2 regions of the Antrihabitans spumae genome follow, and region 2 is predicted to be linked to the other one. Evidence: predicted binding sites of a transcription regulator. Region 2 holds the regulator's gene; the other holds the start of a gene.

Region 1 (4,756 bases), on a different contig from region 2:
GAGATGCCTGACGTCCCGGGTCCCGAGGAGATTGCCGATTCCGCGGAAACGCTGAGTCCGGATCGGCAGTGGGTGCTGCGTGAATGGTCCAACTACGACATTCGAGTGCTGCCCGACGACATGGTCGTCAAGCGACCCGGCGCTGCGTCGCAGCAGCAGGTGTGGTTCCGCTACCGGGAGAAACTGCCCGACGAGCCCGTCTTCCACGTCTGCACACTCGCCTACATGAGCGACATGACGCTGCTCGGGTCCGCGAAGGTGATTCACCCCGACGAGATCACGATGAACGCATCGCTCGACCATGCGCTGTGGTTCCTGCGGCCGTTCCGCGCCGACGAGTGGTTGCTCTACGACCAGTCGTCACCCTCGGCCGGGTTCGGTCGGGCGCTGACGCAGGGCCGGATCTTCGACGCTGCCGGCAATATGGTTGCCGCGGTCGTGCAGGAGGGCCTGACTCGAACGCTGCGAGAAGACTGAGCGCCGAACCTATGACTGCACGACCCGTGACCTCTCGATCTGTTACTGCTCGACCCAAGATCGGCGTTCTTGCTTTGCAAGGTGATGTCCGCGAACACTTCTCGGCGTTGGACGCCTGCGGGGCCGACGCTGTGGGCGTTCGCCGAGTCAGCGAGTTGCGCAGCATCGACGGTCTGGTGATTCCAGGCGGCGAGTCGACGACGATCAGCCGTCTGCTTACTGTTTTCGAGGTTCTGGAGCCACTTCGCGAGCTGCTCGGCGACGGTCTGCCCGCCTTCGGCTCGTGCGCAGGCATGATCATGCTTGCCTCGGAAGTGCTCGATACCCGGCCGGACGCCCAGCACCTCGACGCTATCGATATGACGGTGCGACGCAACGCATTCGGTCGTCAAGTCGACTCGTTCGAGACCGATCTCGATTTCGCAGGCATCGACGGCGAGAAGATGCGCGCGGTGTTCATTCGAGCGCCGTGGGTCGAGCGTGCCGGCGATGGTGTCGATGTGCTGGCCACGGTGCCGAACGGTCCAGCTGCGGGACGCATCGTCGCTGTCAGGCAGGGCGCGGTGGTGGCAACGTCGTTCCATCCGGAAGTGACCGGCGATCTACGCGTCCACGACCTGTTCGTCGATATCGTGCGAAAAGCGCGTTAACGCGGCGAGTAAAGTGAAATAGCTGTCAGCCGGTCACGCGGATACCGGGCACTCGACTCGAAGGAACTAGCGCATGAGCGGCCACTCCAAATGGGCGACCACCAAGCACAAGAAGGCCGTGATCGACGCCCGGCGTGGCAAGTCCTTCGCAAAGCTGATCAAGAACATCGAGGTCGCTGCCCGCACCGGAGGCGGTGACCCGTCGGGCAACCCGACGTTGTACGACGCGATTCAGAAGGCCAAGAAGACGTCGGTCCCCAACGACAACATCGAACGCGCGCGCAAGCGCGGTGCCGGTGAGGAAGCGGGCGGCGCCGACTGGCAGACGATCATGTACGAGGGCTACGGACCCAACGGTGTCGCTCTGCTCGTCGAATGTCTGACAGACAACCGCAACCGTGCCGCAGGCGAGGTCCGCACCGCCATGACCCGAAACGGCGGCAACCTTGCCGACCCGGGTTCCGTCGCCTACCTGTTCTCCCGCAAAGGTCTCGTCACGCTCGACAAGAACGGACTCACCGAGGACGACATCTTGACGGCCGTACTCGAGGCCGGCGCAGAGGATGTGTCCGACCTTGGTGAGAGCTTCGAAATCGTCAGCGAGCCAACCGATCTCGTTGCCGTACGGTCGGCATTGCAAGAGGCGAGCATCGACTACGACTCCGCTGAAGCAAGCTTTCAGCCGTCGGTGAGTGTTGCAGTCGATGCCGACGGCGCGCGCAAGGTGTTCAAACTGATCGACGCACTCGAAGACCTCGACGACGTGCAGAACGTCTACTCCAACGTCGACGTCTCCGACGAGGTCCTCGCCGAACTGGAGGACTGAGGCTGTCGCTAGCGGACGAACTTGGCGCCGGCGAGTGCGGCGAACTCGTTGTTCTGGAGACCGCTGATATCGACCCGAATCCGACTCTTGCCATCGACCGGGATGCTGACAGGGATCTCGTCGGTGTACTTGAATTCGGCAGGCCCGTAAACGGCGTTGCCGCCGACGTAGACCGTCAGCGACGCTACGCCGTCTATGTCGTCGTCGATCGAGGTCTCGTCGGTCATGCCGAGAGTGAAGTCGAGCGATTTTTAGCCGAGCGGGATGTTGAATTCGGCGGTGTAGCTCTCCGGCGAGTAGTAGTCGCCTTCCCATACCCAGCTGAACTGGTAGGACTTGCCGTTGATCTTGATGTCGTCGGAGGTCGGTTCGCCCTTGACGAACTGTTCCTCCGGGATATTGCCGACGTAGAGCGGATTCGTCGCCCACGTTTCCGTCGGACCGGCCGCGGCTGTGCCGTTGGTTACCGATGCGCTCGTCGCTGACGTTCGCGTCGCGGAACTTGTAGGCTGCGTCGTCGACGTCGCGGGCGTAGTGGTCTTTGCCGCCGTGGTGGTCTGCGCTGTCGTTGTCGTGGTGGCCGCATCTGTCGAGTCCTGGCCCGAACATCCCGAAAGCGTGAGTGCGGCAAGAACGAACCCTGCTGCTAGTCGGTTGGGGACGGTGTCAGCGCGCATCGGCTACCTCTCGATAAGGGGGGTACTCATATCTATCAGCGCGCCGTGTAACCGCATGTCAGCAAATCGAATGAACTTCGGTCGATATGGTTCAGACGACCGGTTGTGTCGCAACCGCAGATTGTCGGCTTCGACCGCTAGGCTCTCGAACAGCTGTTCGTAGTGGCGAGAGGAGTTCGGGTGCGGGTGATGGGTGTCGACCCTGGGCTCACTCGGTGTGGCCTGAGCTTGATCGAGAGCGGTCGCGGGCGCGAAGTCACCGCGCTGGATATCGACGTTGTTCGTACTCCTGCGGATATGGAATTGTCGCGCCGGCTGCTGCTGATCGCCAATGCCGCCGAGTACTGGATGGACACACACAAACCGACTGCCGTTGCGATCGAGCGGGTGTTCTCGCAACAGAACGTACGGACCGCGATGGGAACCGCTCAGGCGGGTGGCGTCATCGCGTTGGCCGCCGCGCGCAGAGACATTCCGGTCACCTTTCACACACCGAGCCAAGTCAAGTCGGCGGTCACAGGCAATGGTGCCGCGGACAAGAACCAGGTCACCGCGATGGTCACCCGCATCCTCGGCTTGCAGACGAAACCGACACCCGCGGATGCGGCCGATGCGCTCGCGCTCGCGATCTGCCATTGCTGGCGGGCGCCGATGATGGAGCGGATGGCGCAGGCCGAAGCCGCTGCTGCGGAACAGAAGAAACGCTACGAGGCGCGGTTGGCGCAGGTTCGTAAGGAGGCGAAGGCCAGATGATTGCATCCGTCCGCGGTGAGGTTCTCGAAATCGCTCTCGATCACGTCGTCATCGAGGCGGCGGGTGTCGGGTATCGCCTCAATGCGACACCCGCAACCCTCGCCACTCTGCAACGAGGGTCGGAGGCGCGTCTTGTCACCGCGATGATCGTCCGCGAAGATTCGATGACTCTTTTCGGTTTCTCCGACACCGAATCGCGCGACCTCTTCGGTCTGTTGCAGACGGTCTCCGGTGTCGGACCCAGGCTTGCGATGGCGGTGCTCGCAGTCCTGGAACCCGAAGCGCTGCGCAAGGCGCTCGCCGAAGGCAATCACACAGCCCTGATGCGCGTGCCCGGTATCGGTAAGCGTGGCGCAGAGCGTCTCGTCGTCGAACTGCGGGACAAGGTCGAAGCAGTCCCTGTGCACGCAGGTCCGGCCGGTTCGCAGCCGGTTGCCGGATCTGGACCCGTTCGCGATCAGATCGTCGAGGCGTTGACCGGCCTCGGCTTTCCCGCCAAACAGGCCGAACAGGCAACCGATTCGGTGCTCGCAGCGGAGCCGGAGGCGACGACATCGGTCGCGCTACGGTCGGCACTCGGGTTGCTCGGTAGGAACCGATGACCGTGGATTCGGACGAATCTCAAGTCACCGCAAGTTATTTGACGTCCGACGGCGACGTCGAAGCAAGCCTGCGGCCGAAAAGCCTCGACGACTTCATCGGTCAGCCGCGGGTCCGGGAACAGCTGCAACTCGTCCTGAGTGGCGCGAAGATGCGCGGCGGCACACCCGATCACATTCTCCTGTCGGGTCCGCCCGGGCTCGGCAAGACGAGCATGGCGATGATCATCGCTGCCGAACTGAACTCATCCCTGCGGCTGACCTCCGGTCCTGCACTGGAACGCGCGGGTGATCTCGCCGCCATGCTCAGCAACCTCGTCGAAGGCGACGTGCTGTTCATCGACGAGATACATCGGATCGCGCGTCCTGCCGAAGAGATGCTCTACCTCGCGATGGAAGACTTCCGCGTCGACGTGATCGTCGGCAAAGGGCCTGGTGCGACCTCTATTCCGCTCGAGGTCGCACCGTTCACCCTTGTCGGTGCGACAACGCGGTCCGGAGCATTGACCGGACCCCTACGCGACCGCTTCGGTTTCACCGCCCACATGGACTTCTACGAACCTGCCGAGCTGCAGCGAATCCTGGCGCGGTCCGCGCGGATACTGGGCGTCGAGCTGGGGGAGGACGCCGCTGCGGAAATCGCCGGGCGGTCCCGTGGCACACCACGTATCGCGAACCGGTTGCTGCGACGAGTGCGCGACTATGCCGAAGTGCGGGCTGACGGCATCATCACCCGCGACATCGCACGAGCCGCGCTTGCGGTCTACGACGTCG
Region 2 (4,756 bases):
ACGACCGTCGGCGACGGTGTGGACGTCGGAATCGCTGGGTACGTTGGCTCCGACCGTCACTCGAACCGTCGACGGTCATCAGGTGACCGGCTATCCGGCACTTGTCGCCGAGTCGAACGGAGTCGCGGTCCGTGTGTTGAGCACACCGACCCAGCAACGTGCGGCGATGCGGACCGGGACACGTGAACTTGTCCTGCGAGCAGTACCGACACCGACGAAACAGGTGACGGCGGGGTTGACGCCCACCGAGCGACTTACCCTCAGCCAGAACCCCTACCCGTCGCTCGACGCCTTGCTCGAGGATTGCAGGGCCTGCGCCGCAAACGAACTCATCGACGCCGCAGGTGGTCCGGTTCACACCCCCGCCGAGTTCGACAACCTGGTTGCGCGGGTCCGTCCACAGCTGGGTGGTCGCGTCCGCGAACTGATTCGCGCGGTGCTTCCGGTGCTGGCCCGTGCCCGCGAACTGTCGGCCGCCTTGGACGGACGACGCGGTGAGGTTGCCGACGACGTGACTCAGCAGCGCGACGGACTGGTGTTCGCGGGATTCGTTTCCGAGTTCGGTGGCGAGCGGCTCGCTCACCTGCCGCGCTATCTGCAGGGCGCCATCGTTCGGCTGGAGGCACTTCCCGCGGGAGCGATCCGCGACAGCAACGGGATGGCTGTACTCGACCGCGTGTATGCGAAGTACGACCGACTGCTGGACTCCCTGCCTGAAGAACGTCGCGGCTCAGCGGTTGTCGTCGACATCTCCTGGCTGATCGAGGAGTTGCGGATCAATCTGTTCGCCCAGCGGCTCGGCACACCGTTCCCGATCTCGGAGCAGCGAATAGACAAGGCCATAGCCGCGATTCGGCGCTAGCTAATTGGAGCGAATGTCACATCGGTACCCCTCGGCGGGACGAAGGCCGCATTCGCTCCGCCGATCGTTGGTGTGAGTGTGCAGTTGGCCCCGCTGGACGACGTCAGGGAACCCCTCACGCCGCTGGCCTGCACTATTCGGTCGCCGCACCGAGCCGGTGGGCACGCAACTCTTCGATCTCACGCTCGAAGTCGTCGGCGGAGCTGAATGAGCGATACACCGATGCGAACCGCAGGTAGGCGACCTCGTCGAGGTCTCGCAGGGGTCCGAGGATGGCCAAGCCGACCTGATGGCTGGGGATTTCGGCGGATCCGGACGCGCGGACGGTGTCTTCGACCTGTTGCGCGAGCAGGTTCAGCGAATCGTTGTCGACATCGCGGCCCTGGCAGGCGCGGCGAACGCCCCGCATAAGCTTCTCGCGGCTGAACGGTTCGGTGACACCACTTCGTTTCACGACGGCAAGGACCGCCGTCTCGACGGTTGTGAATCGACGACCGCAGTTGGGGCATGATCGCCGTCGGCGAATCGCGCTCCCCTCTTCTGCCTCGCGGGAGTCGACCACGCGAGAGTCCGGGTGTCGACAGAATGGGCAGTGCATGTCGAATCCTTTTTCGATGCCGACAAGCTCGCACAACTCGATCGCGCTCTGCGACGAACCGATCAGGCCGGATTCGTGCGTGCAATATGCGATCTCGATGCGACCACTCGGCGTGGTGTGACCAACAGACTCCGAGGATACCCGCCGCCCACTCGGCCGGGACATATCGCCCACCACCAGCGGTGACAGCTCGGCTCGCAGTTGCGCCAAGGATTCGAACATGGTCGGTGCTAGGGCGCTACGGGTGCGATCAAAGCCTGACCGGGCGCAACGCCTGCCGACTTCATGTCGTTGAGCCGCAGAATCTGCTCGACGACTTCGGCGACCGGTGCATCGGGTGAGACGCGAGCCGCTACGTCGGACAGGGTCTCGCCCGACTGGACGTGCACGACGGCGGTAGTGCTCGGAACACTCTCGAGACCACCCGTCCTCAGGTTCCACAGACCGAGCAGCCCGACCACCGCGATGGCGGTCAGCAACATCGTGGCTATAACCGTGCCGAACCCGTATTCCTCGCTTCGAACATCCTCGTCGTCGAGGCGCGGTAGCACCCGCAGGCCGACGGAACCGTAATCGAACGAGCCGTTGGCGGGGCCGCGACTGTCGCTCGTCGCCAGCGCGCGCCGACGCGTCCGCACCGGGCGTAGGCCCTCGTCGGCACGCGCAGTGCCGACAGCGGTGTCCGAGCCGACGCCGGCGATGCCACCGAAATGCGCGTCGAGTCCCGCGTATTCGTTCATTGTGATGCTCATCGGATCCTCCGTCTGCGTCGCCAGCGGCATGTGCGCTGGTGTCGTTGGTGGTGCTTTGCTTGTCCTGGGTTGCCGTGCCGTACTGCCGACGTTCGATCACGCGTTCGATGAACGTCTGTTCGAATTTTCTACCATGCCCCACCGACAAAGTCTCTAGTTTTCGCGACACGTGTCGAACAGGTGTTTGAAACGCAACGTAGATGCGGCTACATTCAGGTTCGAACAGAAGCAGTTCCGAACGCACCGAAGACCGCACAGCAACATTGCGCCGGACCCGTTTCCCGCAACACCCCAACCTGAGCAATCCAGAGAAGGACGGTCACGATGAAAGACGGTCGGCAATGAAGGACGACGGCAGCCAAGAAGGCGCGGCGACTCCAGACATCGCCGCCGGACTCACCGATCGGCAGCGCAAGGTCCTCGAGGTCATCCGCGCCTCGGTGACCGAGCGGGGCTATCCGCCGAGCATCCGTGAGATCGGCGACGCCGTCGGCCTCACCTCGACGTCGTCGGTCGCGCATCAGCTACGCACGCTCGAACGCAAAGGCTTCTTGCGGCGCGATCCCAACAGGCCACGCGCGGTCGACGTGCGCGGCCTCGACGAGGCGATGAGCGATGCTGGCGAGCCGATGCTGGACGACGCAGCGGAGCAGCTGAATCTGCCGACCCCGACCTTCGTTCCCGTGTTGGGACGGATCGCCGCGGGTGGCCCGATCCTCGCCGAGCAGGCGGTCGAAGACATCTTCCCGCTGCCACGCGAACTGGTCGGCGAAGGATCGCTGTTCCTGCTGAAGGTGGTCGGCGAGTCCATGATCGACGCAGCGATCTGCGACGGCGACTGGGTAGTCGTGCGGCAGCAGAACGTGGCGGACAACGGCGATATCGTCGCCGCGATGATCGACGGCGAAGCGACGGTCAAGACGTTCAAGCGGACCGGCAAGGAAGTGTGGCTGCTCCCCCACAATCCGCTGTTCGAACCGATCCCCGGAAACAACGCCGCTGTGCTCGGCAAGGTCGTCACGGTCATCCGAAAGATCTGACAGCGTACACAGATTCGGGTCGGTGGGCCCGCAAGCGAGTGCCACAAAGAGATCCCACACCGACCCGAATCGGTACGCCGTCGGTCAGCCGACGTTCAGGCTGCGCCCGATGATCTCCTTCATGATCTCGGTCGTTCCGCCGTAGATCGTCTGAACACGAGCGTCCAAGTACGCCTTGGCAATCGGATACTCGCGCATGTAGCCGTAGCCGCCGTGTAGTTGCACGCAGCGGTCGATCACATCGATCTGCGCCTCGGTGCTTCGCATCTTCGCCATCGCGGCCTCGGCGACGGTGAGCTTGTCCTCGTTGAGCAGTTCGATGCATTTGTCGACGAACACACGAACGAAGGCTGTCTCGGTCGCGAGTTGGGCCAATTCGAACCGAGTGTTCTGGAACGAGCCGATGGGCTTGCCGAAGGCCTTGCGATCTCGGCAGTACTGCAGGGTCATCTCGAGCGCACCCTCCATTGCGCCCGCAGCCATCACCGCGATCGACAACCGCTCCTGCGGCAGGTTCTGCATCAGGTGGACGAACCCCATCCCCTCCTGGCCGAGCAGATTCGCGCCGGGGACACGGACGTTGTCGAAGTTCAGTTCGGCGGTGTCCTGGGCGGGCAAGCCGATCTTGTCGAGGTGTCTGCCTCGCTCGAAGCCCTCCATGCCACGTTCGACGACCAGCAGGCTGAAGCCTTTCGAGCCCGCGTCGGGATCGGTCCGGGCGACGACGATGATCAGGTCGGAGTTGATGCCGTTGGTGATGAAGGTCTTCGCGCCGTTGAGGATCCAGTCGTCGCCGTCGCGGACAGCGCGGGTCTTGATGCCCTGCAGGTCGCTGCCGGTGCCGGGTTCGGTCATCGCGATCGCGCCGATCAACTCACCTGAGGCGTAGGCGGGGTACCAGCGCTGCTTCTGCTCGTCGGTGGCGAGGTCGAGGAAATACGGCGCGACGACGTCGTTGTGCAGCGAGAACCCGAGGCCGGTGAACCCTCGACGGTGATTCTCTTCGGCGACAATCGTGTTGTAGCGGAAGTCTTTTACGCCACCGCCACCGAACTCTTCGGGAAAAGCGGTACCGAGGAAGCCCTGCTTGCCCGCTTCGAGCCAGACGTCGCGATCGACGATGTGCTGTTCTTCCCACCTGGCGTGATTCGGGGCAACTCGCTGTTCCAAAAACTTCACGTACGACTCGCGGAACATGATGTGTTCCGGCTCGAACAGGGTGCGTTCCACCTGTGGCTCCTCGGTACTCGGCAATAGTTGAAGCGTCCTATTGACCGTACGCCAGCAAGGTGTGCGCTGGACTACCCCGACTTCCCACCGTTGACCTGCGCCAGCCGTCGGAGCACCGGATACCCGATCAAGATGCCGATCGATCCCCACGCGATTCCGCCGAGCTCCGCACTGCCCACCTTCACCGTGAGATCACCGATCCCTGCCACCAACGCGGCCGCGACGACGGTGAGGTTGACCGGATCGGTGAAGTCGACCCTGTTTTCGAACCAGA

What was found. Region 2 encodes LexA, which represses DNA repair genes until DNA is damaged. Its sites were predicted from a motif close to CGAACANNTGTTCG; they were not measured.
Region 1: a site for LexA is predicted at 2,777-2,790, ahead of ruvC (crossover junction endodeoxyribonuclease RuvC). Genes of this name have one in related genera too.

The regions. Positions count from the first base shown of each region.
Region 1 is NZ_JBIMSN010000002.1:86,709-91,464, reverse strand. Features, by position in the region: gene ACHIRB_RS00505 (acyl-CoA thioesterase) at 1-477, shown strand, start outside; gene pdxT (pyridoxal 5'-phosphate synthase glutaminase subunit PdxT) at 504-1,127, shown strand; gene ACHIRB_RS00495 (YebC/PmpR family DNA-binding transcriptional regulator) at 1,201-1,953, shown strand; gene ACHIRB_RS00490 (hypothetical protein) at 1,962-2,180, opposite strand; gene ACHIRB_RS00485 (hypothetical protein) at 2,205-2,630, opposite strand; gene ruvC (crossover junction endodeoxyribonuclease RuvC) at 2,811-3,383, shown strand; gene ruvA (Holliday junction branch migration protein RuvA) at 3,380-3,985, shown strand; gene ruvB (Holliday junction branch migration DNA helicase RuvB) at 3,982-4,756, shown strand, end outside.
Region 2 is NZ_JBIMSN010000060.1:82,013-86,768, reverse strand. Features, by position in the region: gene hrpA (ATP-dependent RNA helicase HrpA) at 1-862, shown strand, start outside; gene nrdR (transcriptional regulator NrdR) at 996-1,460, opposite strand; gene ACHIRB_RS14665 (LysM peptidoglycan-binding domain-containing protein) at 1,691-2,212, opposite strand; gene lexA (transcriptional repressor LexA) at 2,554-3,252, shown strand; gene ACHIRB_RS14655 (acyl-CoA dehydrogenase family protein) at 3,337-4,482, opposite strand; gene ACHIRB_RS14650 (uracil-xanthine permease family protein) at 4,554-4,756, opposite strand, start outside.